Regions from separate parts of the Serratia sp. TSA_130.1 genome, predicted to be linked through region 2. Evidence: predicted binding sites of a transcription regulator. Region 2 holds the regulator's gene; each other region holds the start of a gene.
What was found. The regulator Fur, encoded in region 2, represses iron uptake genes when iron is present. The targets are predictions, from matches to a motif close to ATAATAATGAGAACNACTATCAA.

Region 1: sodA (superoxide dismutase [Mn]) is a predicted target of Fur. The motif match lies at 4,110-4,132, and genes of this name have one in related genera.
Region 3: sufA (Fe-S cluster assembly scaffold SufA) is a predicted target of Fur. The motif match lies at 3,427-3,449, and genes of this name have one in related genera.
Region 4: ACUTQY_RS05205 (Nramp family divalent metal transporter) is a predicted target of Fur. The motif match lies at 5,017-5,039, and genes of this name have one in related genera.

What each region holds. Positions count from the first base shown of each region.
Region 1 is NZ_JBQZFS010000006.1:98,851-106,275, reverse strand. Features, by position in the region: gene fdxH (formate dehydrogenase subunit beta) at 1-723, opposite strand, end outside; gene fdnG (formate dehydrogenase-N subunit alpha) at 736-3,783, opposite strand; gene sodA (superoxide dismutase [Mn]) at 4,211-4,831, shown strand; gene ACUTQY_RS19380 (methyl-accepting chemotaxis protein) at 4,957-6,885, shown strand; gene ACUTQY_RS19375 (histidine phosphatase family protein) at 6,918-7,425, opposite strand, start outside.
Region 2 is NZ_JBQZFS010000002.1:859,994-867,418, reverse strand. Features, by position in the region: gene chiP (chitoporin ChiP) at 1-562, shown strand, start outside; gene chiQ (ChiQ/YbfN family lipoprotein) at 608-934, shown strand; gene ACUTQY_RS10900 (beta-N-acetylhexosaminidase) at 948-3,605, shown strand; gene fur (ferric iron uptake transcriptional regulator) at 3,854-4,300, opposite strand; gene fldA (flavodoxin FldA) at 4,630-5,169, opposite strand; gene ybfE (LexA regulated protein) at 5,433-5,720, opposite strand; gene ybfF (esterase) at 5,977-6,750, opposite strand; gene seqA (replication initiation negative regulator SeqA) at 6,975-7,425, shown strand, end outside.
Region 3 is NZ_JBQZFS010000004.1:283,547-290,971, reverse strand. Features, by position in the region: gene ydiJ (D-2-hydroxyglutarate dehydrogenase YdiJ) at 1-2,111, shown strand, start outside; gene menI (1,4-dihydroxy-2-naphthoyl-CoA hydrolase) at 2,108-2,524, shown strand; gene ACUTQY_RS17010 (hypothetical protein) at 2,570-2,974, opposite strand; gene sufA (Fe-S cluster assembly scaffold SufA) at 3,500-3,871, shown strand; gene sufB (Fe-S cluster assembly protein SufB) at 3,886-5,382, shown strand; gene sufC (Fe-S cluster assembly ATPase SufC) at 5,426-6,172, shown strand; gene sufD (Fe-S cluster assembly protein SufD) at 6,147-7,425, shown strand, end outside.
Region 4 is NZ_JBQZFS010000001.1:1,113,785-1,121,209, reverse strand. Features, by position in the region: tRNA gene ACUTQY_RS05250 (tRNA-Lys) at 1-12, opposite strand, end outside; tRNA gene ACUTQY_RS05245 (tRNA-Val) at 20-95, opposite strand; tRNA gene ACUTQY_RS05240 (tRNA-Val) at 134-209, opposite strand; tRNA gene ACUTQY_RS05235 (tRNA-Val) at 238-313, opposite strand; gene gltX (glutamate--tRNA ligase) at 608-2,023, shown strand; gene ACUTQY_RS05225 (formate/nitrite transporter family protein) at 2,090-2,875, opposite strand; tRNA gene ACUTQY_RS05220 (tRNA-Ala) at 3,184-3,259, shown strand; tRNA gene ACUTQY_RS05215 (tRNA-Ala) at 3,320-3,395, shown strand; gene ACUTQY_RS05210 (NupC/NupG family nucleoside CNT transporter) at 3,514-4,701, opposite strand; gene ACUTQY_RS05205 (Nramp family divalent metal transporter) at 5,079-6,314, shown strand; gene ACUTQY_RS05200 (DUF2502 domain-containing protein) at 6,356-6,766, opposite strand; gene ACUTQY_RS05195 (hypothetical protein) at 6,765-6,998, shown strand; gene mgrA (L-glyceraldehyde 3-phosphate reductase) at 6,990-7,425, opposite strand, start outside.

The sequences.
Region 1 (7,425 bases), on a different contig from region 2:
CGGCAAACCGTGGTACAGCTGCGGTTTGTCGGCGTGGTGCAACACGTACATCACGTGCGTGCCGCCCACCCCTGCCGGATCGTACAGACCGGCGTTCTGGTAGCCGCGGGTGTTCAGCTCGCTAACGCGATCCGCCGCCACCTGCTTCATCGCTTCCTTGGTGCCGAAGTGAATCGCGCCGGTCGGGCAGGTTTTCACGCAGGCCGGTTCCTGGCCGACGTCCACGCGGTCGACGCACAGGGTGCACTTGTACACCCGGTTGTCGTCCTTGTTCATGCGCGGCACGTCGAACGGGCAGCCGGCGATGCAGTAGCCGCAGCCGATGCAGTGCTCGGACTGGAAGTCGACGATGCCGTTGGCGTACTGAATGATCGCGCCTTCCGACGGGCAGGCCTTCAGGCAGCCCGGATCGGCGCAGTGCATGCAGCCATCCTTGCGGATCAGCCATTCCAGCTTGCCGTTTTCCTCCACCTCGGAGAAGCGCATCACCGTCCACGACTTGGCGGTCAGATCGGCGGGGTTATCGTACACCCCGACGTTGTGCCCCACTTCGTCGCGGATGTCGTTCCATTCGGAACAGGCCACCTGACAGGCCTTGCAGCCGATACAGGTGGTGACATCGATCAGTTTGGCCACTTCTTCCTGGTGGTCACGGGCGCGCGGCGCCGGCGTGAAGCCATTGGTGGCGGATTTACGAATGATGTCTTGAGATTGCATGGCCATAATTCGTCTCCGTTACACCTTTTCCACGTTGACCAGGAACGCCTTGAACTCCGGCGTTTGCGTATTGGCGTCGCCGACGAACGGCGTCAGCGTGTTGGCGATAAAGCCTTTCTTCGCCACCCCTTCGTAACCCCAGTGAATCGGGATGCCGATGGTGTCGACTTCCTGGCCGTGCACCTGCAGCGTGCGAATACGCTTGGTCACCACCGCCTTGGCCTTGATGTAGCCGCGGTTGGAACTGACCTTCACGGTATCGCCCTGCTTGATGCCCTTCTTCTCCGCCAGCTTTTCGCCGATCTCCACAAACTGCTCCGGCTGCGCGATGGCGTTCAGCCGCGCGTGCTTGGTCCAGTAGTGGAAGTGCTCGGTCAGACGATAGGTGGTGCCGACGTACGGGAACTTGTCGGATTTGCCCATCGCCGCCAGATCGTCCTTGAACACGCGCGCCGCCGGGTTGGACACCACGTTCGGGTGCAGCGGGTTGGTGCCGAGCGGCGTTTCGAACGGCTCGTAGTGTTCAGGGAACGGCCCTTCCGCCATCTTGTCGGTGGCGAACAGGCGGCCCATGCCTTCCGGCTGCATGATGAACGGCCCGACGTCGCTGCCCGGCGCGGCGGCGCTGTAGTCCGGGATATCGGCCCCGACCCACTTGGCGCCGTCCCACTCCAGCAGCTGGCGTTTCGGATCCCACGGTTTACCCTGCGGATCCGCCGAGGCGCGGTTGTACAGAATGCGACGGTTGAGCGGCCATGCCCAGGCCCAGCCCAGCGTGTTGCCGAGGCCGGACGGATCGGCGTTGTCGCGCCGCGCCATCTGGTTGCCGGCCGGCGTCCAGCTGCCGGCGAAGATCCAGCAACCGCTGGCGGTGGTGCCGTCGTCGCGCAGCTGCGCGAACGAGCTGAGCAGCTCGCCTTTTTTCACCACCACTTTGCCGTCGGCATCCAGCAGATCCGCCAGCGCCTTGCCGTTGTTCTCCTGCGCCACCTCTTCTGGCGCCGGGTTGTCCGGCGTCAGGTAGTCCCAGCGCATGTTCAGCACCTGTTCCGGCACCGCGCCGCCGTCGCGCGCATACATCTCGCGCAGGCGGCTGAAGATGCCCGCCAGGATCTCGCCGTCGTTCAGCGCTTCACCCGGGGCGTCCGCGCCTTTCCAGTGCCACTGCAGCCAGCGGCCGGAGTTGACGATCGAGCCGTTCTCTTCGGCGAAGCAGGTGGACGGCAGGCGGAACACTTCGGTCTGGATCTGCGAGGAATCCACCTCGTTGAACTCGCCGTGGTTCTGCCAGAAGTTGGAGGTCTCGGTGTTCAACGGATCGATGGTCACCAGGAACTTCAGCTTGGACAGCGAAGCCACCACCTTGTTTTTGTTCGGGAACGACGCCACCGGGTTAAAGCCTTGGCAGAAGTAGCCGTTGACCTTGCCCTGCGACATCATCTCGAAGTACTGCAGCACGTCGTAGCCTTTGTCCCACTTAGGCAGCCAGTCAAAGCCCCAGCTGTTGTCCTTCTGCGCCTTGTCGCCGTAGAAGGTCTTCATCATGCTGACGAAGAATTTCGGGTAGTTGCCCCAGTAGTTCACCTGGCCCGGCAGCAGCGCCTTCGGCGTGTTGGCCTTCAGGTAGGTCTCGAGATCGGTCTGTTTCTCCGACGGCAGCGTCAGGTAGCCCGGCAGGCTCTGCGACAGCAGGCCGAGATCGGTCAGCCCCTGGATGTTGGAGTGGCCGCGCAGCGCGTTGACGCCGCCGCCCGCCATGCCCATGTTGCCGAGCAGCAGCTGGATCATCGCCATGGTGCGAATGTTCTGCGCGCCGACCGAGTGCTGAGTCCAGCCCAGGGCGTACAGGAACGAAGCGGTCTTATCCGCGACGCAGGTTTCGGCGATGTATTCGCACACCTTGAGGAAATCGTCCTTCGGCGTTCCGCAGATGTTGGTCACCACGTCAGGCGTGTAGCGGCTCACGTGCTGCTTCAGCAGGTTCCACACGCAGCGCGGATCCTGCAACGTGACGTCGCGCTTGGCGAAGCCGTTCTCGTCGAACTGGTAGTTCCAGGTGGTTTTGTCGTACTTGCGGTTTTCCGCGTCGTAGCCGCTGAACAAGCCGTCTTCGAAGGCAAAGTCTTCCCGCACCAGCAGGCTGGCGTTGGTGTAGGCCTCGACGTACTCGCGGTTAAACTTGTTGTTGGTCATCAGATACAGCAACACGCCCGACAGGAAAGCGATGTCGGTCCCGGAGCGGATCGGCGTGTAGAAGTCCGCCACCGATGCGGTTCGGGTAAAGCGCGGATCGATCACGATCAGCTTGGCATTGTTATGTATTTTGGCTTCCATCGCCCAGCGGAACCCCACCGGATGCGCTTCCGCCGCATTACCGCCCATGACGATAATCAAATTCGCGTTCTTGATATCAACCCAGTGGTTGGTCATCGCACCGCGACCAAATGTTGGAGCAAGACTTGCTACCGTTGGTCCGTGTCAGACACGCGCCTGGTTGTCTACGGCAAGCATGCCGAGAGCGCGACTAAATTTTTGCGACAGAAAACCGGTTTCGTTGCTGGCGGCCGAGGCGCACAGCATGCCGGTGGTCAGCCAACGGTTGACGGTAACGCCCTGGTCGTTGGTTTTGATGAAGTTGGCGTCACGGTCTTCTTTCACCAGCTTGGCGATGCGGGTAAAGGCGTCGTCCCAGCTGATGCGCTGCCATTTGTCCGACCCCGGCGCCCGGTATTCCGGGTACTTGAGGCGGCTTTCGCTGTGGATAAAGTCAACCAGGCCGGCGCCTTTCGGGCAAAGCGCGCCACGGTTTACCGGGTGATCCGGATCCCCTTCGATATGGAAAATGCTTTCTTTGGCGTTTTTGGCGCCATCACCAAGGCTGTACATCAACAGCCCACAGCCGACGGAACAATACGTACAGGTATTACGGGTCTCGCGGGCGCGCAGCAGTTTGTACTGCCGGGTTTCCGCCAACGCCACTTCGGGGGCAAAGCCCAGCGCGGCTACCGTCGTTCCTGCCATACCGCCAGCGCAGATCTTAAAGAACTGCCTTCTGCTGACCTGCATGGGGGTCTCCTTTACTCTCGATTGTCACATTGTTCAAATGGCGCTCCTCGCCAAAACGGCGGAGCGCTAATGTCACTGTTGTTATGCTGATACGCGACGCGGCGATATTACCACAGCGTGCTTGTGGTTGTTACACACTCGTGCTCATTCAGTGAACGCATTGGCACATTTCGATACATTTCGGCGTCGCAGCAGGCTCGGCGCTCTCTACAGTATAGAGAGTAACCAACGCATCGGCGCCAAGGCATGAAGAGGCGCTCAAGGCTTCTTTTCTATCAGTATGTTAACGCAGCGATTTGTTCATTAACCACACAGTCAGCAGGGCATTGATAATCATTTTCAATATCATTTAATTAACTATAATGATCCGACTGCTTACGCGGTGCTCGCCCTTTGCGCCGCCCATACACCACTGGAGATGATGATTATGAGTTATTCACTGCCATCCCTGCCGTACGCTTACGACGCACTGGAACCGCATTTCGACAAGCAGACGATGGAAATCCATCACACCAAACACCATCAGACCTACGTCAACAACGCCAACACCGTGCTGGAAGCCTACCCTGAGCTGGCCAAATACAGCGTTGAAGAGCTGATCCAGGATCTGGATAAAGTGCCTGCCGACAAACGCACTTTCATGCGCAACAACGCCGGCGGCCACGCCAACCACAGCTTCTTCTGGAAAAACCTGAAAACCGGCACCACGCTGGGCGGCGATCTGAAAGCGGCCATCGAGCGCGATTTCGGCAGCGTGGAGAAATTCCAGGAAGAGTTCGAGAAAGCCGCAGCCACCCGCTTCGGTTCCGGTTGGGCCTGGCTGGTGCTGAAAGACGGCAAACTGGCCGTGGTGTCTACCGCTAACCAGGACAGCCCGCTGATGGGCGAAGCCGTCGCCGGCGCTTCCGGTTTCCCAATCATCGGTCTGGACGTGTGGGAACACGCTTACTACCTGAAATATCAGAACAAACGCCCTGACTACATCAAGGCGTTCTGGAACGTGGTCAACTGGGACGAAGCGGCCGCACGCTTCGCCGCGAAGAAGTAATTCGCCCCCGTTGATGAAGATGCCCGCCGCCGGCGGGTATTTTTTTGCCTGAAATCCGCTAAAGTTTGACCACTTCTTGCCGATGGTTTGTTCAATTGACGTTCGCCCGGAGAAGGAAAAACGCTATGGCGGCATTGCAAGCATTGGCAGGAAAGTTCACCCATCTCACCGTAGGTAAAAAGCTCGGCCTCGGCTTCGCGCTGTTGCTGCTGTTGGCGGTCGTCATCGCCGGCACCGGGGCGCAATACCTGCACATCATCGAATCCCGCGCCGATCGCATCGACTTCAGCAACCGGCTGAACGAGGAGATCAACCAGGCCAAATACAACCGCGCCATGTACGGCCAGACCTACCAGCCGGAGTATCTGCAGAACAACCGCGCCAATATCGATAACGCCGTCAAACTGATAGACCAGGGCCAGGCGTTGGATTGGGACGCCCAAAGCCGCAAGGATCTGCAGCGTCTGGTGACGCTGATTGGGGAATATCAGCAACAGCAAAAAATCTTTGAGCAGGCGGTCTCGGCGAAAGACGCGGTGCGCCAGAGCTGGAACATGTCGGAAGTGCAGGCCAGCCTGAGCCAGGTGGAGCGCCAGCTCACCAACGGCGATCTGCAGTTGGCCTTCATCCAGCTGAACCAGAAGCTGACCCAGGTGCGCTACGGCGCGCGCGGTCTGCTGCTGAGCCTGAACAAGGAAACCGAAGCGCCGCTGATGGCGGCCATCGACGACGCGCGCGACGCGGCCAACGCCTTGAGCCGCCGGGTCAGCGACGCGCAGCGCCCGCAGCTGCAACCGCTGCTGGCTGCCCTGGACGATTACAAAAACCGTATCGCGGCCTACCTGCCGGCCTATGAGCACGAGCAGCAGATCAGCCGACAGCTCGGTGAACGCGCGCATGAGATCGGCACGCTGGTGAACGCCTTTATGCAGGACGAATTGGCGCAGACGCGCAGCAACATCAACCTGGCGCAGCTGCAGATGGGCATCACCACCCTGATCGCGATTATCGCCGGAGTGCTTATCGCCTGGCGCATCACGCTGCAGATCACCCGTCCGCTGCAAAGTACGCTGGCGATGGCGGAACGCATCGCCGGCGGCGATCTGCGCCAGGCGCAGACCAGCACCCGCCGCGATGAGTTGGGGCAGTTGCTGAACGCGGTGGCGGCGATGAGCCAAAATCTGCGCACCATGATTGAGAAGATCCAGATGGGGGTCAGCCAGGTCTCCACCGCCTCCGCGGAAATCGCCGCCGGCAACACCGATCTCTCTTCCCGCACCGAGCAGCAGGCGGCGGCGGTCGAGGAAACCGCCGCCAGCATGGAACAGCTGACCGCCACGGTGAAACAGAACGCCGACAACGCCCATCATGCCAATCAGCTGGCCACCGACGCCTCGCAGACCGCGCAACAGGGCGGCAAGCTGGTGGAGAACGTGGTCAGCACCATGCGCGATATTTCCAGCAGTTCGCAGCGTATCGCAGAAATTACCACCCTGATCAACGGCATTGCCTTCCAGACCAACATCCTGGCGCTCAACGCCGCGGTGGAAGCGGCGCGCGCCGGCGAACAGGGACGCGGCTTCTCGGTGGTCGCCAGCGAAGTGCGCAGCCTGGCGAGCCGCAGCGCCCAGGCGGCGAAGGAGATCGAAGGGCTGATCGCCGAATCGGTCAGCCGGGTGAAAACCGGCACCGAACTGGTGGAAAGCACCGGCAATACCATGGAGCAGATCGTCCGCTCGGTTACCCACGTGCGCGACATCATGGCCGAGATCGCCGCCGCCTCCGATGAACAGACGCGCGGCATCGCCCAGATTGGCCAGGCGATCGTCGAAATGGACCATACCACTCAGCAGAACGCCGCGCTGGTGGAAGAGTCCGCCGCCGCCGCCGATTCACTGGAAGAGCAGGCCGACATGCTGTTGCAGAGCGTTTCGGTGTTCCGTTTGGCGGAGCAGACCGAACCCGCCGCCGTGAAAGCCGCTGCGCAGAAAGCGCCAGCCGTAAAACCCGCGGCCGCCAACGCCGCAGCGGAAGAGAACTGGACCACCTTCTGACGCCCTCAGGCGAGGAATATCCGTTCCTCGCCCTATCTTTGTGGCAACAGGTGGGTCGCGACTCCCCAATTCAACAAATTAAAACCAGAGGCGGTCACATCAAGCATTGCGTAGCCGCAATTGCGATGACCGTATCTGCGGAGGTCCTCCTGCGGGTAGGCCCCTTTAAGCCACCAAATCAGTGCCTGCAGAGCATGGCCGTGCGTAACAACACCAAGCGTTTGATTTTGTCCATCGACAGCCAGATCGGACAGACAAGCCATTAGGCGCCAGGCAACCTCATAAGCATTCTCCCCTCCCGGAGCCGACGCCTCTGCCTTACCGGCAAAGAGGCACTGCGTCGCTTCTGGATAATCGCGCATGGCCTGCGCATAAGATAATCCTTCCAGTCGGCCAAAATCTTGCTCCTGCAAACGCTCATCCATTTGCACAGTGCAGCCACATCTCTCAGCCAACGTCTCCGCTGTCGTAAAAGCCCGACCAGCCGGTGAACTGATCAACAAAGTGACCGATAACATTTGCAAGCGAGCGCCAAGCCCA
Region 2 (7,425 bases):
CATCAGCAACAAGAACGATCCGAACAGCATCTATGACGGCCTGGCCTGGCTGCAGGCGTTGACCTTCGGTTACACCACCGGCCAGTTCAACTGGCGTCTGGAAGGCACCATGGTCAAGGCGGAAGGCAATCAGGGCTTCTTCCTGCAACGTATGACCCCGACCTACGCCTCGTCAAACGGTCGCCTGGACGTGTGGTGGGATAACCGCTCCGACTTTAACGCCAACGGCGAAAAAGCGGTGTATGCCGGCGTGATGTATGACCTCAGCAACTGGAACCTGCCGGGCATGGCGGTCGGCGGCTCTTACGTTTACGCCTGGGACGCCAAGCCGAGCACCAACCCGATCTACGATCAGAGCCAGCGCCTGAAAGAGAGCGCCTGGAGTCTGGACGCGATGTACACCATCCAGGAAGGGCGAGCCAAGGGCACGCTGCTCAAGCTGCATTACACCCAGTATGACAACCACACCAACATTCCGAGCTGGGGCGGCGGTTACGGCAACATCTTCCAGGACGAGAAAGACGTCAAGTTCATGGTCATCGCGCCATTCACCATCTTCTGATGCGTTCCCCGGCCTTGCCGCCGGGGCAGTTAAGGGAATTCAACGATGAAAAAAATCATGCTGATGTTGGCGGCCGCTGCGGCCCTGAGCGCCTGTGCGCAACCCGCTGCGCCGCCGGAAGACGCCAGGTTGAAACAGGCTTACAGCGCCTGCATCAATACCGCGGAAGGCTCGCCGGAGCGTCTGCAGCCGTGCAAGGCGGTGCTGAACGTGCTGAAACAAGAGAAACAGCACCAGCAGTTCGCCGCGCAGGAAACGGTACGGGTGATGGATTATCAGAACTGCATTATGGCGGTTCACAGCGGTAACGGTCAGGCTTACGACGCCAAGTGCGGCAAGCTGTGGCAAGAAATTCGCGATAACAATAATTAAGAAGGACGAGAAGATGAACGCATTCAAACTGAGCGCACTGGCCGCCTTGACGGCAACGATGGGATTCCTGGGCGGCATGGGGAGCGCCATGGCCGATCAACAGCTGGTGGATCAGCTGAGCCAACTGAAGCTGAACGTGAAAATGCTGGATAACCGCGCCGGGGAAAACGGCGTGGATTGCGCGGCGCTGGGCGCAGACTGGGCCTCATGCAACCGGGTGTTGTTCACCCTGAGCAACGACGGGCAGGCGATCGACGGCAAAGACTGGATCATTTATTTCCACAGCCCGCGCCAGACTCTGCGGGTAGACAACGATCAGTTCAAGATCGCTCACCTCACCGGCGATCTGTACAAGCTGGAGCCGACCGCCAAATTCAGCGGTTTCCCGGCCGGTAAGGCGGTGGAAATCCCGGTGGTCGCCGAATACTGGCAGCTGTTCAGAAACGACTTCCTGCCCCGCTGGTATGCCACGTCCGGCGACGCCAAGCCGAAAATGCTGGCGAATACCGACACCGAAAATCTGGATCAGTTTGTGGCGCCGTTTACCGGCGATCAGTGGAAGCGCACCAAGGACGACAAAAATATTCTGATGACGCCGGCTTCGCGTTTTGTCAGCAACGCCGATCTGCAGACGCTGCCCGCCGGCGCGCTGCGCGGCCAGATCGTGCCGACGCCGATGCAGGTGAAAGTGCACGCGCAGGACGCCGATCTGCGCAAAGGGGTATCGCCGGATCTGAGCACGTTGGTCAAGCCGGCGGCGGATGTCGTCAACCAGCGTTTCGCGCTGCTGGGCGTGCCGGTTCAGGCCAACGGTTACCCGATCAAGACCGACATCCAGCCGGGCAAGTTTAAAGGCGCGATGGCGGTGCCGGGCGCTTATGAGCTGAAGATCGGCAAGAAAGAGGCGCGGGTGATCGGCTTCGATCAGGCCGGGGTGTTCTACGGGTTGCAGTCTATCCTGTCGTTAGTGCCGACCGACGGCAGCGGCAAGATCGCCACGCTCGACGCCAGCGATGCGCCGCGCTTCCAGTATCGCGGCATTTTCCTCGACGTGGCGCGCAACTTCCATAAGAAGGATGCGGTGCTGCGCCTGCTGGATCAGATGGCGGCTTACAAGCTCAACAAATTCCACTTCCACCTGAGCGATGACGAAGGTTGGCGTATCGAAATTCCCGGCTTGCCTGAGTTGACGGAAGTCGGCGGCCAGCGCTGCCACGATCTGAGCGAAACCACCTGCCTGCTGCCGCAGTACGGCCAGGGGCCGGATGTCTACGGCGGTTTCTTCACTCGTCAGGACTACATCGACATCATCAAATACGCCCAGGCGCGCCAGATTGAGGTGATCCCGGAGATCGACATGCCGGCGCACGCCCGCGCGGCGGTGGTCTCGATGGAAGCGCGCTACAAGAAACTGCATGCCGCCGGCAAAGAGCAGGAGGCCAACGAGTTCCGCCTGGTGGATCCGACCGATACCTCCAATACCACCTCGGTGCAGTTCTTTAACCGTCAGAGTTACCTGAACCCGTGCCTGGATTCCTCCCAGCGCTTTGTCGACAAGGTGATTGGCGAGATTGCCCAGATGCATAAAGAAGCCGGCCAGCCGATTAAGACCTGGCACTTTGGCGGCGACGAAGCGAAAAACATCCGCCTGGGCGCCGGCTACACCGACAAGGCGAAACCGGAACCGGGTAAAGGCATCATTGACCAGAGCAATGAAGACAAGCCGTGGGCCAAGTCTCAGGTGTGCCAGGTGATGATCAAAGAGGGCAAAGTGGCCGACATGGAGCACCTGCCGAGCTACTTCGGCCAAGAGGTCAGCAAGCTGGTGAAGGCGCACGGCATCGACAGAATGCAGGCCTGGCAAGACGGCCTGAAAGACGCCGAGAGTTCGAAGGCGTTCGCCACCTCGCGCGTGGGGGTCAACTTCTGGGACACCCTGTACTGGGGCGGTTTCGACAGCGTCAACGACTGGGCCAACAAAGGGTATGAAGTGGTGGTCTCCAACCCGGACTACGTCTATATGGACTTCCCTTACGAGGTGAACCCGGACGAGCGCGGTTACTACTGGGGCACCCGCTTCAGCGACGAGCGCAAGGTGTTCAGCTTCGCGCCGGACAACATGCCACAGAACGCGGAAACCTCGGTTGACCGAGACGGCAACCACTTCAACGCCAAGAGCGACAAGCCGTGGCCGGGGGCATATGGACTTTCCGCTCAGCTGTGGAGCGAAACCCAGCGCACCGATCCGCAGATGGAATACATGATCTTCCCACGCGCGCTGTCGGTGGCGGAGCGCGCCTGGCATCGCGCCGGTTGGGAGCAGGACTATCGCGCCGGCCGCGAATACAAAGGCGGGGAAACCCACTTTGTCGATACCAAGACGCTGGAGAAAGATTGGCTACGCTTCGCCAATATTCTGGGCCAGCGTGAACTGGCCAAGCTGGACAAAGGCGGCGTGGCTTATCGTCTGCCGGTGCCGGGCGCTCGCGTGGCGGGCGGCAAGCTGGAGGCGAATATCGCGCTGCCGGGGTTGGGCATCGAGTACTCCACCGACGGCGGTAAGCAGTGGCAGCGCTATGATGCCAAGGCTAAACCTACGGTCTCCGGCGAAGTACAGGTGCGCTCGGTCAGCCCGGACGGCAAACGCTACAGCCGCGCCGAGAAGGTCTAAGAAGGGCGGTGCGGCCCGCAGTTTTGGCGGCGGGCCGCATCATAACGAAGGGGGAATGCGTTCGCCCGCGCGTGTCGGCGCAAGGCGGACGTTGTAGTGAGAGTAGTACGTGGAGTCGCTGTGCCGCTGCAATTGTGGTATTTCATGACATGATTTTCCCCGGCTGGTCCGGGGATTTTTTTCCCGCTGTACGGCGGGCATAAAAAAACCGCCTCAAAATGAGGCGGTTTTTCATAGCCGGTCAGGGCTTATTTCTTGTCGTGCAGCGTTTCGTCTTCGCGACAGTCACCGGTTTCACAGTGGCCGTACAGGTACAGACTGTGGTTGGTGAGCTTGATGCCGTGCTGCTTGGCGATGTCACGCTGGCGCACTTCGATGGATTCGTCGCTGAATTCGATCACTTTGCCGCAATCCAGGCAAATCAGGTGATCGTGGTGATGCTGTTGGGTCAGCTCGAACACGGACTTGCCGCCTTCGAAATTGTGACGTGTCACAATGCCCGCATCGTCAAACTGGTTCAGTACGCGATAAACCGTCGCCAGCCCGATCTCTTCGCCCATATCAATCAGTTTTTTGTACAAATCTTCCGCACTGACGTGATGGCATTCCGGATTTTGCAGTACTTCCAGGATTTTGAGTCGCGGAAGCGTGACTTTTAAGCCGGCCTTCTTCAATGCGATGTTGTTGTCGGTCATGCGAATTCAGTCCTGTTACTATGCTAATCAAGTTGAGGCGTACTCGCCTGTGGCATCGGTCGGCACAAAGAGTTAATGCGTCTCATTATAGAACCGGTTGTACTAAATGGAAACCGCCGGTTGTTAACAAAGATATAATTGCACTATTGCATGTTTTGCATGCAACGCCTTGATGGATGGGATAAACCGATATCTCAGTCTACCGTGACGGGGTGGGAAGTTACAAATCTGTAGCTTCTATCGCAGCAATCCCTGTTGCCGATGACGGCCCTGTCGGCACACTATGCACTTTACAGGGCCTTTGTTCAACCTTTCGCCAGTCCCGGCGTTTAGCCGACGATATCGGCCAGGCTCAGCTCTTCGACGATCTGTTTGACCCAGGCGTCGACACGCTCGTTGGTCAGCTCCGGCTGACGGTCTTCGTCGATCGCCAGACCGATGAAGTGGTTGTCGTCCGCCAGGCCTTTGGAGGCTTCGAAGTGGTAGCCTTTGGTCGGCCAGTGGCCCACGATGGCCGCGCCGCGCGGTTCGATGATGTCGCGGATGGTACCCATCGCGTCACAGAAATATTCCGCGTAGTCTTCCTGGTCGCCGCAGCCGAACAGCGCCACCAGTTTGCCGTTGAAATCGACGTCTTCCAGCGTCGGGAAGAAATCGTCCCAGTCACACTGCGCTTCACCGTAGTACCAGGTCGGGATGCCCAGCAGCAGGATATCGAACCCTTCCAGGTCTTCTTTGCTGCTTTTAGCGATGTCATGCACTTCAGAGACGTCGTCGCCAAACTGTTTCTGGAGAATTTTCTGGATCATTTTGGCAATGTTTTCGGTATTGCCAGTGTCGCTGCCAAAGAAAATGCCTACAGTAGCCATATCGCGTATAACCTTTAAATTCAAGTAATTGCATTACTCGATGCCAGCACTGCCGCCGCTGACGCCGATTAAAATGATGCCATGGCAAGAGCCGTTCGCCGCGGGGGGCGGGCGCCGACAGGCGCAGTCTCTTACCGGTAAATGCGTATCATGCCAGAAAGTGGCGCCGGGGTTTTATCGCATTTATGCGATGCCGGAGATGAAGAAAAGCGTGTCGATCCGGCGTTGTCCTTAACGCCGCGCCGCGCGTGCGGCCGAAGAGATCAATGTTCCGGCTGTTCTTCCGCCAGTTGCGCCAACAGCATCTGCTCGATGAGTTCGCTGCGGCTGATGTTGCGCTGTTCCGCCAGTTTGTTCAGGGCGTCCACCGCATCCGCGTTGATTTTCAGCTCTACGCGCCGCAATCCACGCACTTTATCGCGCCGTAACTGATTGCGCTTATTGATTCTAAGCTGTTCATCGCGGGAAAGCGGGTTGGTTTTCGGGCGCCCCGGACGGCGTTCATCTGCGAACAGATCCAGCGTCGTGCGATCCGTTTGTTCTTTTGCCATAGGTAGCGGTACTGCAAGGGAGTTTGCATCAAAAAGCGCTCGCACGCTTCCGGAGGCATCGGTTAACACACTTCGGGCCAATAAACCCTAACCCAAATTCACCCCCGACCCGGCGTTCGCGAACGCGCTGGCGCGGCGGCAAAATTATAGCGCGCCATATTACCCCAGCAGATGGAGCGGCGACAATGCCTAACTGCGGGCTAAACGCGCTAAGCCGTTATCTTTAGCGCGTTTTTTCGCCAGGTGAGCGTATTTTTCAGGCTTCGTCGAGGAAACGGTGGATGGCACGCAGCACCGCCTCCGGTTTTTCGGCATGCACCCAATGGCCGGTGCCGGCAACAACGTGCGCGCGGGCCTGCGGGAACTGGCGGGCGATGTCCGCACGGTAGCTGTCCTGCACGTACGGCGACAGGCCGCCGCGAATGAACAGGGTCGGGTGCGGCCAGGCCGGCACGTCCTGCCAGCCGGTGATGTCATCATAGCGCTCAATCAGCACCGGCAGGTTGAAGCGCCATTCGCCGTTATGGAAGGACTTCAGCAGGAACTGGATCACGCCTTCTTCCTGCAGGTAATCGCGCATCAGCTGGGCGGCGGCCTGGCGCTGGGTGATGCCGGCGGCGCTGACGGCCTTCAGGGCGGCGAAAATCTCGTCGTGACGTCGGGTCTGGTAATTCACCGGCGCGACGTCGATGACGATCAGCTTGGCGACGCGCTCGGGCGCGATGGCGGTCAGCGCCATCGCCGCTTTGCCGCCCATCGAATGGCCGATGACGATCGCTTTCTCAAGCCGCAGTTCGTCGAGCAGCTCCAGCAGATCCTGCGCCATCGCGGGGTAGTTCATCTCGTCGGCGCGCGGGGAGAGGCCGTGGTTGCGCAGATCGACCTTAATTACGCTGTGACGCTGATGCAGATCGCGCGCCAGCACGCCCAGGTTGTCCAGATTGCCGAACAGCCCGTGGATCAGCAGCACCGGCAGCGCGTCTGACTCGGCGGCCAGCAGTTGATAATGTAATTTCATGGCGAAGTTCATACTGAGAGAGATTCAGATTAGGGTATCATGATTGAATCGCACGATGAATCATGCGGAATTTTCGCGGCGCGGGCTTGGCAGTGCCGGCTATAGGTATTAGTCTGCATTTGCCGTCCGGAGGCACATTGTTGTGTTCGCCCCAGCGCTTTTAACCTTATAATCCCATGGCTTGAATGCAGGATCTGGCTTCAGGTTCTAAGTAGAAAAAACAGTATTGGATAAAGATGAAAACTATTGAAGTCGACGAAGAGCTTTACCGTTATATTGCCAGCCACACGCAACACATCGGTGAAAGCGCGTCCGATATTTTACGCCGCATGTTGAAATTCACCGCCGGTCAGCCGGTGCGCGCGTTGCCTGCCGCCAGTGCGTCGCCGTCCGTCGAAGCGGAAAAAGCGGCGCCGGTTCAGCGCCCGCGCGATCGCGTACGCGCCGTGCGTGAACTGCTGCTGTCGGATGAATACGCCGAGCAGAACAAAGCGGTCAACCGTTTCATGCTGGTGCTGTCCACGCTGTACACCCTCGATGCCGCCGGTTTTGCCGCCGCCACCGAGGCGTTGACCGGCCGTACCCGCACCTATTTCGCCGGCGATCAGCAGACCCTGCTGGCCAACGGCACGCATACCAAGCCGAAGCATGTGCCGGGCACCCCTTACTGGGTGATCACCAATACCA
Region 3 (7,425 bases), on a different contig from region 2:
TCGACTCCAAGGTGCTGAATCTGGCGCGTGAAGATATTGTTTGGCATTCGGTAAGCGAACTGATCGCCGACGTGCCGGACAAAGAGATGCTTGGGCTGAACATCGTCGAATTCGCCGGCGACGATCGCGCGCTGATCGACGGCCAGATGGAGACCCTGTGCCAACGGCTGGATGAACTGATCGCCCAGCGGCAGGCCGGCGTGATCGGGTACCAGATCTGCGGCGACCTGGCGGGCATCGAGCGCATTTACAACATGCGCAAGAAGGCGGTCGGGCTGCTGGGCAACGCCAAAGGGCGCGCCAAGCCGATCCCGTTCGCCGAGGATACTTGCGTGCCGCCGCAGCACCTGGCGGACTATATCGTCGAGTTCCGCCAACTGCTCGACGACCACAAGCTGAGCTATGGCATGTTCGGCCACGTCGATGCCGGGGTGCTGCACGTGCGTCCGGCGCTCGACATGTGCGACCCCCAGCAGGAAGTGCTGATGAAGCAGATCTCCGATCGGGTGGTGGCGCTCACCGCCAAATACGGCGGCCTGCTGTGGGGCGAGCACGGCAAGGGGTTCCGCGCCGAGTACAGCCCTGAATTCTTCGGGGAAACGCTGTACGAGGAGCTGCGCCGCATCAAGACGGCGTTCGATCCGGATAACCGTCTTAACCCGGGCAAGATCTGTGCGCCGCTGGCGGTGGATGCGCCGATGATGCAGGTGGATGCGGTCAAACGCGGCACCTTCGATCGCCAGATACCGGTCGAGGTGCGCACCTCGTTCCGCGGCGCGCTGGAGTGTAACGGCAACGGTCTGTGCTTCAACTTCGACGTGCGCAGCCCGATGTGCCCGTCGATGAAGATCAGCGGCAACCGCATCCATTCGCCGAAAGGGCGGGCGACGCTGGTGCGCGAGTGGCTGCGTCTGTTGGCCGAGCAGGGCGTCGATCCGTTGGCGCTGGAGAAACAGCTGCCGCAGCAGCGCCTCAGCTTGCGCGGTCTAATCGAGAAAACCCGCAACAGCTGGCATGCCGGCAAGGGCGAGTACGACTTTTCGCACGAAGTGAAAGAGGCGATGTCCGGCTGTCTGGCCTGCAAGGCCTGTTCCACCCAGTGCCCGATCAAAATTGACGTGCCGGGGTTCCGTTCGCGCTTCCTGCAGCTTTACCATACCCGCTACCTGCGCCCGGTGAGCGACTACATGGTCGCCGGCGTAGAGAGCTATACCCCGTTGATGGCCCGCGCGCCGAAGGTGTTCAACTTCTTCTTCCGCCAGCCGTGGCTGCGGGAGATGAGCCGCAACGCCGTCGGCATGGTCGATCTGCCGCTGTTGTCCAGCCCGACGCTGCGTCAGCAGCTGTCAGGCCACCGGGCGACCACGCTGACGCTGGAACAGTTGGAAGGGTTGAACGCCGAGCAACGCGAAGAACACGTGCTGATTGTTCAGGATCCGTTCACCAGCTATTACGACGCCAAAGTGGTGGCGGATTTCGTTCGGCTGGTGGAAAAGCTCGGCTATAAACCGGTGCTGCTGCCGTTCTCGCCGAACGGCAAGGCGCAGCATGTGAAGGGCTTCCTGACGCGGTTCGCCCGCACCGCGCGCAAAACCGCCGATTTCCTCAACCGCGTGGCGCAGCTCGGCATGCCGCTGGTGGGCGTCGATCCGGCGCTGGTGCTGTGCTATCGCGACGAATACCGCGAGATCCTCGGCCCCGAGCGCGGCGATTTTCAGGTGCAGCTGGTGCATGAATGGCTGCAGCAGCGGATCGCGGATCGCGCCGAACAGCCGGCGACCGGCGAACCCTGGTATCTGTTCGGTCACTGCACTGAAACCACCGCGCTGCCGGCCAGCGGCCAACAGTGGGCGGCGATCTTCGCCCGCTTCGGCGCCAAACTGGAGAACGTCAGCGTCGGCTGCTGCGGCATGGCCGGCACTTACGGCCATGAAGCCAAGAACCTGCAAAACTCGCTCGGTATTTATGAGCTATCATGGCATCCGACGCTGCAGCGTTTGCCGCGTCAGCGCTGCCTGGCGACCGGCTATTCCTGCCGCAGCCAGGTGAAACGCATTGAGGGCAATGGCGTGCGCCACCCATTACAGGCACTTCTGGAGATGATTGAGTGAAATTGTGGAAACGTGAAACATCGCTGGAGCAGCTGAACCGCGCCGGCGACGGCTGCATGGTCAGCCATGTGGGCATCGAGTTTACTCAGCTGGGCGAGGATTTCCTGGAAGCCACCATGCCGGTGGACGGCCGCACCCGGCAGCCGTTCGGGCTGTTGCACGGCGGGGCGTCGGTGGTGCTGGCGGAATCGATGGGCTCGATGGCCGGCTACCTGTGCAGCGAAGGCGAACAGAAGGTGGTAGGGCTGGAGATCAACGCCAACCACCTGCGGGCGGTGTTCGATGGCCAGGTGCGCGGGGTGTGCCGCGCACTGCACGTTGGCCGCCGTCATCAGGTGTGGCAGATAGAGATCTTCGACGCGCGCGATCGGCTGTGCTGCACCTCGCGTCTGACCACGGCGGTCATCGACTGATCCCCGCCGGTTTCCGCAGGCGATCGGCCTGCGGAGCGCTTCGTTTTACAGCTGAAACGGCACGCGTTTGACGAAGTCCTTCTGAAACGCGTTCGCCTTCTCCCAGGTGCCTTCCATCGCATATTTTTGGCAGATCAGCGTCAGCGTGTGGCGGGCGAAGTGGTAGCTTTGCACCCGAAACAGCTGGCAGCGCTGCGGATTGTTGATCTCGACGATCAGCCGGTTGTGCAGCTTGCTGAGCGCGTGCAGATAGCTGTCATCATCGCCGTTCTCCAGGCAAAGATTGGCCATGGTGAGGCTGACGCTGTTGTACCGCTTCAGATGATCAATATTGCATTCCGGGCGGCGCAGCGCCGCTTCGGCCATATAAAAGTCCACCGTGGCGTCGCGCACGCTGAATTTGTAGTCATCAATCTTGCCCAGCAACCATGCGTTGATCGAAAGAGTCATTGGCTTCGCGCTCAAATTCAAATTGAATGATAATCATTATCATATAAACTGCCGCGTTGCCGATCAATCCCCGTGGCGGCGTTTTTTCATTCCATGGGGGTAAAAGGCCATCGACGGCCCAACTTAACCCAGAGCGACTAAACTTTAACTTAAAGGCCGCGCCTTGCGCCGCGGCGCAAAATGCCGATAAACGCACATTTACGACAGACAGAATGCAGAAATAGGTATTTTCTATGAATGTTTAGATCGGCAACGCACCGCGGCGCTGTAACGCTGACGGGCCACCGGGGAGTGCGGTACGGTGATGCAGGATAAAGAACAAATTCATAGGGATAGCATGCACGCCTTGCCGCCACACGCCGCAAGCCGCCACGGATGTCCCGCTGGCTTGCCGCACGCCGCAGCGAAAAACCGCGCTCGCGGCGGATACCCCCGCAAAACAAACGGTTGAAGTGATAATCGTTATCACTAACATATAAGTAACCCAGATTGGCTGTGGCCAAACACGAGTGTGAGGTAGACCCTATGCAAACGGAAAATGTCGGCACTTTTTCTTTGGACGAGAATGTCTGGCAAGGCATTTCGCTCAGCGACAGCGCCGTACGACAAATAACGAAACTGATGCAGCAGGATCCGCAGGTGAAAGGGCTGCAGCTAGGGGTAAAACAATCCGGCTGCGCCGGCTTTGCCTATGTGCTGGATCTGACCCGCGAACCCGCCGATGACGATCTGCTGTTTGAGCGCGACGGCGCCAAACTCTATGTGCCGCTGAAGGCGATGCCGTTTATTGACGGCACCACGGTAGATTATGTCCGCGAAGGGCTGAATCAGATATTCAAATTCAATAACCCTAAAGCTCAGCATGCCTGCGGGTGCGGCGAGAGTTTTGGCGTTTGAGCGATGCAATCAACATGACACGAAGCAATGTAGAAATGCCTAATGAAGTGCAGGCTTGGGTCAGCGAAGGTCGCTACAAAGAAGGTTTCTTCACCCAGCTGGCAACCGATGAGTTGGCCAAGGGCATCAACGAAGAGGTGGTGCGCGCTATCTCGGCCAAGCGCAACGAACCCGAGTGGATGCTGGAATTCCGCCTCGAGGCCTACCGCGCCTGGCTGCAGATGGAAGAGCCGCACTGGCTGAAGGCCAATTACGAACGCCTTAACTACCAGGACTACAGTTATTATTCGGCGCCGTCCTGCGGCAGCTGCGACGACGCCTGCGGTTCGCAGCCCGGCGCCGAGCAGCAACCGGGCGCGGCGACGGAAAAAGATTACCTGACCAGCGAAGTGGAGCTGGCGTTCAACCAGCTCGGCGTGCCGGTGCGCGAGGGCAGCGAGGTGGCGGTGGACGCTATCTTCGACTCGGTCTCGGTCGCCACCACTTACCGTGAAAAACTGGCGGAGAGCGGGGTGATCTTCTGCTCGTTCGGCGAAGCGATCCAGGAATACCCGGATCTGGTGCGCCAGTATCTGGGGCGCGTGGTGCCGTCCAACGATAATTTCTTCGCCGCGCTGAACGCCGCGGTGGCCTCCGACGGCACCTTCGTCTACGTGCCGAAGGGCGTGCGCTGTCCGATGGAGCTGTCGACCTATTTCCGTATCAACGCCGCCAAAACCGGCCAGTTCGAGCGCACCATTCTGATCGCCGACGAAGGCAGCTACGTCAGCTACATCGAAGGCTGTTCCGCCCCGGTTCGCGACAGCTATCAGCTGCACGCGGCGGTGGTGGAAGTGATCCTGCATAAAGACGCCGAAGTGAAATACTCGACGGTGCAGAACTGGTTCTCCGGCGGCGAGAGCAAGGGCGGCATCCTCAACTTCGTCACCAAGCGCGCGCTGTGCGAAGGCGCCGGCTCGAAAATGTCCTGGACCCAGTCGGAAACCGGCTCGGCCATCACCTGGAAATACCCGAGCGTGATCCTGCAGGGCGACAATTCGATCGGCGAATTCTTCTCGGTGGCGCTGACCAGCGGCCATCAGCAGGCGGACACCGGCACCAAGATGATCCACATCGGCAAAAACACCAGGTCGACCATCATCGCCAAAGGCATTTCCGCCGGCCACAGCGAGAACACCTATCGCGGCCTGGTGAAAATCCTGCCGGGGGCGGAAAACGCCCGTAACTTTACCCAGTGCGACTCGATGCTGATCGGGCCGGACAGCGGTGCCCACACGTTCCCTTACGTTGAAGCGCGCAACAACAGCGCGCAGCTGGAGCACGAAGCCACCACCTCGAAGATTGGCGACGACCAGCTGTTCTACTGCTTGCAGCGGGGCATCAGCGAGGATGACGCCATTTCGATGATCGTCAACGGTTTCTGCAAGGACGTTTTCTCCGAGCTGCCGCTGGAGTTCGCCGTCGAGGCGCAGAAACTTTTGGCCATCAGCCTGGAACACAGCGTGGGCTAATCGCCGCATTTTTAGCGCCGTCGGCGCTATCTGAGGACACAGCATGTTAAGCATCAAGAATTTGAAAGTCAGCGTGGAAGGCAACGAGATCCTCAAGGGATTGGATCTGGAGATCAAACCGGGCGAAGTGCACGCCATCATGGGGCCGAACGGCTCGGGTAAGAGCACGCTGTCCGCCACGCTGGCCGGGCGTGAAGAGTACGAAGTGACCGAAGGGGAAGTCACCTTCAAGGGCAAGGATCTGCTGGAGCTGGATCCGGAAGATCGCGCGGGCGAAGGCGTGTTCCTGGCGTTCCAGTACCCGGTGGAGATCCCCGGCGTCAGCAACCACTTCTTCCTGCAGACGTCGGTCAACGCGGTGCGCAAATACCGCGAACAGGAGCCGCTGGATCGCTTCGATTTCGCCGATTTCATCGAAGAGAAGATCGCGCTGCTGGATATGCCGGCCGATCTGCTGACGCGTTCGGTCAACGTCGGTTTCTCCGGCGGCGAGAAAAAGCGCAACGACATTCTGCAGATGGCGGCGCTGGAGCCGGATCTGTGCATTCTCGATGAAACCGACTCCGGTCTGGACATCGATGCGCTCAAAATCGTCGCCAACGGCGTCAACTCGCTGCGGGACGGCAAGCGCGCCTTTATCATCGTCACGCACTACCAGCGCATTTTGGACTACATCCAGCCGGATTACGTACACGTGCTGTCCCAGGGGCGCATCGTCAAATCCGGCGATTTCTCGCTGGTGAAACAGTTGGAGGAGCAAGGCTATGGCTGGCTTACCGACCAACAGTAACGCCAACGCGTTGCAGCAGCTGTATCGTCTGTTCGAAGGCCGCGGCGGCGAGCGTTCGCCCCATGCGCTGGCGCATTGGCAGCAGGCGCTGCGCCTCGGCTGGCCGACGCGCAAACATGAGAACTGGAAATACACGCCGCTCGAGGGGCTGCTGGAGCAGCAATTCCTTGAGCCGCAGCCCGCATCCGTGAACGCCGCGCAGCTCGAGGCGCTGGCGCTCGGTATCGACGCCTGCCGGCTGGTGTTTATCGATGGCCGCTACAGTGCCGCGCTCAGCGATGGCGATCTGGGCGACTACCAGTTCGAGCTGACCGCCTACGGCACGCCGCAGGCGCTGCCGGAGCCCATTCAGCCCGAAGTCTTCCTGCATCTGACCGAAAGCCTGGCGCAGGAAACCAGCCTGATTCGCTTGCCGGCCGGCAAGGCCCCGGCTCGTCCGTTGTACCTGCTGCATATCAGCAGCGGCCGCGGCGTGACGGGGGAAGTGAATACCGTGCATCATCGTCATCATCTGGAGATCGGGCGCGGGGCCGAGGCGGAAGTGATTGAACACTATGTCAGCCTGGGCGAGGCCGCGCACTTTACCGGCGCGCGCCTGACCGCCAACGTGGCGGACAACGCCGGGCTGTTGCACTGCAAGCTGGCGTTTGAAAGCCGGCCGAGCTACCACTTTGCCCATAACGATCTGGTCATCGGCCGCGACGCGCGGGTGAAAAGCGACAGCTTCCTGTTGGGCGCAGGCCTGACGCGCCACAACACCAGCGCGCAGCTGAACGGCGAAGGTGCCAATCTGGTGATCAACAGCCTGGTGCTGCCGGTGGGCAAGGAGATCTGCGATACCCGCACCTATCTGGAACACAACAAGGGCTACTGCGAAAGCCGCCAGCTGCATAAAACCGTGGTCAGCGATCGCGGCAAAGCGGTGTTCAACGGCATGATCAAAGTGGCCAAACACGCCATCAAAACCGACGGGCAGATGACCAACCACAATCTGTTGCTGGGGAAAGTGGCGGAAGTGGATACCAAGCCGCAGCTGGAGATCTACGCTGACGACGTCAAGTGCAGCCACGGCGCCACCGTGGGGCGTATCGATGAAGAACAGCTGTTTTATCTGCAGTCGCGCGGCATCGACAAACGCGCGGCGCAGCAGATGATTATCTTCGCCTTCGCCGCCGAGCTGACCGAAGGCATCGCCAACGACACCATCCGGGAACGGGTGCTGGCGCGCATCGCCCAGCGCCTGCCGGGGGAGG
Region 4 (7,425 bases), on a different contig from region 2:
AGCTAACGACCCGCAGAAGTGGTGGGTGATGACGGGCTCGAACCGCCGACCCCCTCCGTGTAAAGGAGATGCTCTACCAACTGAGCTAATCACCCACTTCAGGACTTCCAGGCACTGCTAAACGAGAGAATGATGGTGGGTGATGACGGGCTCGAACCGCCGACCCCCTCCGTGTAAAGGAGATGCTCTACCAACTGAGCTAATCACCCTCATTCGTTCTCATTTTTCTCAACAAGATGGTGGGCGATGACGGGCTCGAACCGCCGACCCCCTCCGTGTAAAGGAGATGCTCTACCAACTGAGCTAATCGCCCCGTCTTGTTGGAGTCGCATTATAGGGATAGTTCAAAGTGAGTCAACGGTTTTTAAAATGATTTCAATCGTTCGCCGCAAATTTAGGCAGGGCGCGATAATTATCGCCAACGGCGCCGATTCTTTGCGCAACGCTCTGTGAAACTCGCCGCAAAACGCGCGAAATCGACCGGCGCAATATCGTGTCGGCGTTGAGGAATTAGCGCGTGGTGATACAATGTCGTCCACTCTTTTTTCAATTCCGAGCAATCGTCGGCCATCGCCGACACGCGTTGCGTAATAAGGCAGTGAACCCAATGAAAATCAAAACCCGTTTTGCACCGAGCCCGACCGGCTATCTTCACGTCGGCGGCGCGCGTACCGCACTTTATTCCTGGTTGTTCAGCCGCCATGCGGGCGGTGAGTTCGTTCTGCGTATCGAAGATACCGATCTGGAACGCTCTACCCAGGACGCGATCGACGCAATTATGGATGGCATGAACTGGTTGAACCTGGATTGGGATGAAGGCCCGTACTTCCAGACCAAGCGTTTCGATCGCTACAATGCGGTCATCGACGAAATGCTGGAGCAGGGCACGGCCTATAAATGCTATTGCTCCAAGGAACGCCTGGAAGCGCTGCGCGAGAAGCAGATGGAAAACGGCGAGAAGCCGCGTTACGACGGCCACTGCCGTGACAGCCAGTGCAGCCACACCGACGACGAGCCGCACGTGGTGCGCTTCCGTAACCCGCAGGAAGGGTCGGTGATCTTCGACGATAAAATTCGCGGCCCGATCGAATTCAGCAACCAGGAGCTGGACGATCTGATCATCCGCCGCACCGACGGTTCGCCAACCTATAACTTCTGCGTCGTTGTCGATGACTGGGACATGGAAATCACCCACGTGATCCGTGGCGAAGACCACATCAACAACACCCCGCGCCAGATCAACATTCTGAAAGCGCTGGGCGCGCCGGTGCCGGAATACGCGCACGTGTCGATGATCCTTGGCGACGACGGTAAAAAGCTGTCCAAGCGTCACGGCGCCGTGGGCGTGATGCAGTACCGCGACGACGGCTATCTGCCGCAGGCGCTGCTGAACTACCTGGTGCGTCTGGGCTGGTCCCACGGCGATCAGGAGATCTTCTCCATCGACGAGATGAAAGAGTTCTTCACGCTGGAAGCGATCAACAAATCCGCCAGCGCGTTCAACACCGAGAAGCTGCAGTGGCTGAACCACCACTACATCAACCATATGCCGGCGGAAGAAGTGGCGGTGCATCTGGCATGGCACGTTGAGCAACTGGGCATTGAAACCCGCAACGGACCGGAACTGAAGGACATCGTCAAGCTGCTGGGCGAGCGCTGCAAGACGCTGAAAGAGATGGCGGAGTCTTGCCGTTACTTCTACGAAGACTTCAGCGAGTTCGACGCCGACGCCGCCAAGAAGCACCTGCGTCCGGTCGCGCGTCAGCCGCTGGAAGCGGTGCGCGCCAAGCTGGCCGCCATCACCGTCTGGACGCCGGAAAACGTGCACGACGCCATTCAGGGCACGGCGGATGAGCTGGGCGTCGGCATGGGTAAAGTCGGCATGCCGCTGCGTGTCGCGGTGACCGGCGCCGGCCAGTCGCCGGGCATGGACGTGACCGTGCATGCGATCGGCCAGAAGCGTTCGCTGCAGCGTATCGATATGGCGCTGGCTTACATCGCCGAGCGTGAAGCTCAAGCCTGATTAGGCTGATACGCCTTAAAGAAAAAGCCCCGTGGAGCGATCCCGGGGCTTTTTTATTGCGCTTTGTCAGGCTTGTTCGCTAGCCGGCAAACCCGGACGGTAGGCGAGGAAATACATCAACCCGACAAAGCCGGCGCCGCCCAGCGCATTGCCGAGAAATACCGCGACGAAATTAGGCAGATACTGCTCCCAGCCCATGCCGCCGGCAAAGATGGCCGCCGGGATGATGAACATATTCGCCACCACGTGCTGGAAGCCGATGGCGACAAAAGCCATGACCGGGAACCACATGCCGATCACTTTGCCCGGCACATCTTTGCTGGCGAAGGCTAACCACACCGCCAGGCATACCAACCAGTTGCAGCCGACGCCGGAAATGAAGGCGTGCAGGAAGTCCGCATCCACTTTGGCCTGCGCGATCGCCAGCGTCTTATGTAAAAACGCGCCTTCGGTCAGGCCCAGCAGGTGGCCGAAGAAGTAGGCGACGGCCACGCTGCCGGCGAAGTTGGCCAGGGTGACCCAAAACCAGTTGCGCAGCACGGCGATGGCGGGAATTTCACGGGCGAACCAGGCCATTGGCAAGGTCATCATGTTGCCGGTCAGCAGTTCGCCGCCGGCCAGAATGGTCAGGATCAAACCGATAGGGAAGACCGCGGCGCCCAACAGCGCGCCGAAAGAGCCCCATTCGGCCGGCAGGGTGCCGATGACGTGAATATCCAGCAGGAAGCCGGTGGCGATAAAGGCGCCGGCGAGAAAGCCCAGAATCAGCAGATTAGCGAGAGGGGCGCGGCTTTTGTTTACCCCGGCCTGAACGGCGAGGGCGGCGATTTCTTTTGGTGAATGCAAAGACATGACGGACTCGGTTTATAGTAATAAAGTTTATGGCGCGGGCAGTCTATGCCGCTCGGGAGCCCGACTCAAGCGCATTTCGCTAACATTCCGTTAATTAAAAATCAACGTGATATGCAGGGTCTTTTGCCATTTTGAGAAGTAGCGCGCAAAATGGATGAACTCTGCGCAAAGTGATGATTTTTTGGCGCCAAAGATGCTGATTTGGCGGCTTTTTCAACGCTTGATTCAGTAATTCAATTTAGCCGTTGACAGCTTTGAGCGGGTTTCATATTATGCGCCCCGTTCACAGCACAAAGTGATTGTGGAACGGGGCTATAGCTCAGCTGGGAGAGCGCTTGCATGGCATGCAAGAGGTCGACGGTTCGATCCCGTCTAGCTCCACCAACCTTCTTCTCAGAGAGGTTGGGGAATACCGTAACGCCGGTCAACGCGTACCACTTTTGTGGGGCTATAGCTCAGCTGGGAGAGCGCTTGCATGGCATGCAAGAGGTCGACGGTTCGATCCCGTCTAGCTCCACCACCATTTGAAAAGCCGACCTTAGGGTCGGCTTTTTGCTTTGCGTTATTTCACCTTCGCCGAAGGCCAGCCAATAAAAAAGGCGCCCGCAGGCGCCTTATCATTGCTGTAAATTTCAGGCTTAGCCCAGCACCAGACCCGCGATAGAAGCGGACAGGATGCTGACCAGCGTAGAGCCGTAGACCAGCTTCAGACCGAAGCGGGACACTACGTTGCCCTGGTGTTCGTTCAGGCCCTTGATCGCACCGGCCACGATGCCGATGGAAGAGAAGTTGGCGAAGGACACCAGGAACACCGACAGGATCCCCAGGCTGCGCGGCGACAGCTCGGCAGAGACTTTCTGCAGTTCCATCATTGCCACGAATTCGTTGGAAACCAGCTTGGTGGCCATGATGCTGCCGACCTGCAGGGCTTCGTGCTTAGGAATACCCATGATCCAGGCGAACGGATAGAAGAAGTAGCCGAGGATTTCCTGGAAGCTCAGGCCGAAGATGGCGCTGAACACGCCGTTAAGCGCGGCGATCAGGGCGATGAAACCAATCAGCATCGCGGCGACGATAATCGCTACTTTGAAGCCGGCCAGGATATATTCACCCAGCATTTCGAAGAAGCTCTGGCCTTCGTGCAGGTTACCGAGGTGCAGCTCTTCTTCTTTATTGGTGTCGTACGGGTTGACCAGCGACAGCACGATAAAGGTGCTGAACATGTTCAATACCAGCGCCGCCACCACGAACTTGGCGTCCAGCATGGTCATGTAGGCGCCGACGATGGACATGGACACCGTAGACATCGCGGTCGCCGCCATGGTGTACATGCGCTTTTCCGACATCTTGCCCAGGATATCCTTGTAGGCGATGAAATTTTCGGATTGGCCCAGGATCAGCGAGCTGACGGCGTTGAACGACTCCAGCTTGCCCATGCCGTTCACTTTCGACAGCACGGTACCGATAATACGGATGATGAACGGCAGCACCTTGATGTACTGCAGAATACCGATCAGCGCCGAAATGAAGACGATCGGGCACAGCACCTTCAGGAAGAAGAACGCCAGGCCTTTGTCGCCCATGCCGCCGAACACGAAATCAGTCCCTTGTCCCGCAAACCCGAGCAGTTTGTCAAACAGCGCGGCAAATCCTTTTACGAAGCCCAAACCCGCTTCCGAATGCAGGAAAAAGTAGGCCAGCAGTACTTCGATAACCAGTAGTTGAATAACATAGCGAATGCGGATGCTTTTACGATCGCGGCACACCAACAGGGCCAGGATCGCCACCACCACTATCGCCAACGCAAAGTGCGCAATATGGGACATGTTTGCTCCAAATTTGAGGCAGGCTGAATTTCGGCTGTCATTTTATGTAACGCTACGTTTAAAAACGAGACTTCTATTGCAAATATGGAAAATCATAGCGGGAATTCTCCTAAAGTGTTGCGCAAAAGCATAAAAAATCAAGATGTTAAAGCAGAAATAGGAAATTCGTATTCTTGTGCTAACCTGTCTTTCAGGGGTATTGCAGCCAAAATCCCATCAGAAAAGCATGGAAATCGGCAAGCTCCGCGCTGAACCCTTCGATAAAACCATTAATGTTGGCTATTACAGAGATAAGTTTTACCGCTCTAAATGCGCTTGATAATTATTATCATTTATATAGAGTGGAGATAAACGTAATTTCAGTAAGGGTTCAACATATGCTGAACAGTCGCGTGGTTGAAACCACCTCCGGTCGCTCCGCCAGAAAAATCAAACTCTCGCTGATGGGGCCCGCCTTCATCGCCGCTATCGGCTATATCGACCCCGGCAACTTCGCTACCAACATCCAGGCCGGCGCCTCGTTCGGCTACAGTTTGCTGTGGGTCGTGGTCTGGGCCAACGTGATGGCGATGCTGATCCAACTGCTGTCTGCCAAGCTGGGCATCGCCACCGGGAAAAACCTGGCCGAGCATATTCGCGATCGTTTCCCGCGGCCGGCGGTATGGGCCTATTGGGTGCAGGCGGAGATCATCGCCATGGCGACCGATCTGGCCGAATTTATCGGCGCGGCGATCGGCTTCAAGCTGCTGCTCGGCGTGTCCCTGTTGCAGGGCGCGGTGCTGACCGGCATCGCCACCTTTTTAATTTTGATGCTGCAAAAACGCGGGCAAAAGCCACTGGAGCTGGTTATTGGTGGCCTGCTGCTGTTCGTCGCCGCCGCTTATATCGTCGAGTTGGCATTCTCCCAGCCGCAGCTCGCGCCGTTGCTGAAGGGCATGGCGCTGCCCGATCTGCCTAACGGCGATGCGGTATTTCTCGCCGCCGGGGTATTGGGCGCCACCATCATGCCGCACGTGATCTACCTGCATTCGTCGCTCACCCAAATCGGCGGCGAGCACGACAAGGCGGAGCGCTATGCCGCCACCAAAGTCGATGTCGCCGTGGCCATGACTATCGCCGGCTTCGTCAACCTGGCGATGATGGCCACCGCCGCCGCCGCGTTTCATTTCAGCGGCCACAGCGGCATTGCCGATCTCGACGTGGCTTACCTGACGCTGCAACCGCTGCTCGGGCAAGCCGCCGCCACCGTGTTTGGCCTGAGCCTGGTGGCCGCCGGCCTCTCTTCTACCGTAGTGGGCACGCTGGCGGGGCAGGTGGTGATGCAGGGGTTCGTGCATTTCCATATTCCGCTGTGGCTGCGGCGCGCGGTGACCATGCTGCCGTCGTTTATCGTCATCATGCTCGGGATGGACGCGACGCGGATTCTGGTGTTGAGCCAGGTGCTGCTCAGCTTCGGCATTGCGTTGGCGCTGGTGCCGCTGCTGGCTTTCACCGGCAATCGGGCGCTGATGGGGGAGATGGTTAACGGTCCTGTGGTACAAAACCTGGGCAAGCTGATCGTGCTGGTGGTGGTGGGATTGAACGGCTACCTGCTGATCGGCAGCGTGTTGTAGGCAAAAAAAGCGCGGGCCGGCATGGTGCCGGCCCGTCGTCGTTAATCGCGGTCGTCATCGCCGTGGCGGCGCCAGCGATCGCGATCATGATCGTGGTGGTGCTTTTTCTCTTTCTTCCAGTAATGCTTGTCGCAACGGCGGTCGCACTTGTAATAACGGCCATCGCGCGAGTAGTAGTATTTGCGCCAATAGTCGCGGTCGCGCCAGCGATAGCCGTCCCAGTAATAACCACGCGGGCTGCGGTCGCCGAGATAGCGGCCCTGATGGCCTTGCCACCAGTCGCGATCGCGCCAGTCGTAACCGTCCCAGTAGCGGCCGCGATTGTCCTGATCGCCGATGCGCAATGAAACGCCCGGCATCAGATCGATGCTGAGCCCTTCGGCGTGAGCCTGCTGTGCGGCGGGCAGCACCGTCGCCGCCAAGATGGCGGCCAAGAGCAGAGGTTTAAACATGACTTCTCCTTTCCGCTTGCGCGGCCTGGCCGTTGATCACTCTATGAAGCGCGTTCATCAGTTTAAAAAGCGGCCTTATCGTTATTTTTGCTGCAATATCGGCATCATAGCGCCGGCGCATAGGGTTGAATCTGAGAGCCATTCTGAAAACGGTGCGGGAGTTCAAGATTTGAGATTTTTCTGGAGTATCGCCGCTCGATTGAGCGGCGGAATTTGTAAGCGATTACAATAAGATTTTCTCGATCTGCGCGAGTTCTTCTTCACTGAAGTGACGATTGGCCAGCATGCCCACCGCGTCTTCTATCTGCGCACTCTTGCTGGCGCCGATCAGCACCGAGGTAACGCGATCGCCGCGCAGCACCCAGGCCAGCGCCATCTGCGACAGCTTCTGCCCGCGTTGCCGCGCCAGCGCATCGAGGCGGCGCACCTTGTCCAGTCGGTCGGCGGTCAGCTGTTCCGGCTGCAGGAAACGGCTGCCGCTGGCGGCTCGGGAATCTTGCGGGACGCCGTGCAGATAACGATCGGTCAGCAGGCCGCCCGCCAGCGGGGAGAAGGCGATCGCGCCGACGCCATGATTCGCCAGTGTATCCAGCAATTCCGCCTCCGGCCCGCGTTCCAACATCGAATACTTGGGCTGGTGGATCACGCACGGCGTACCG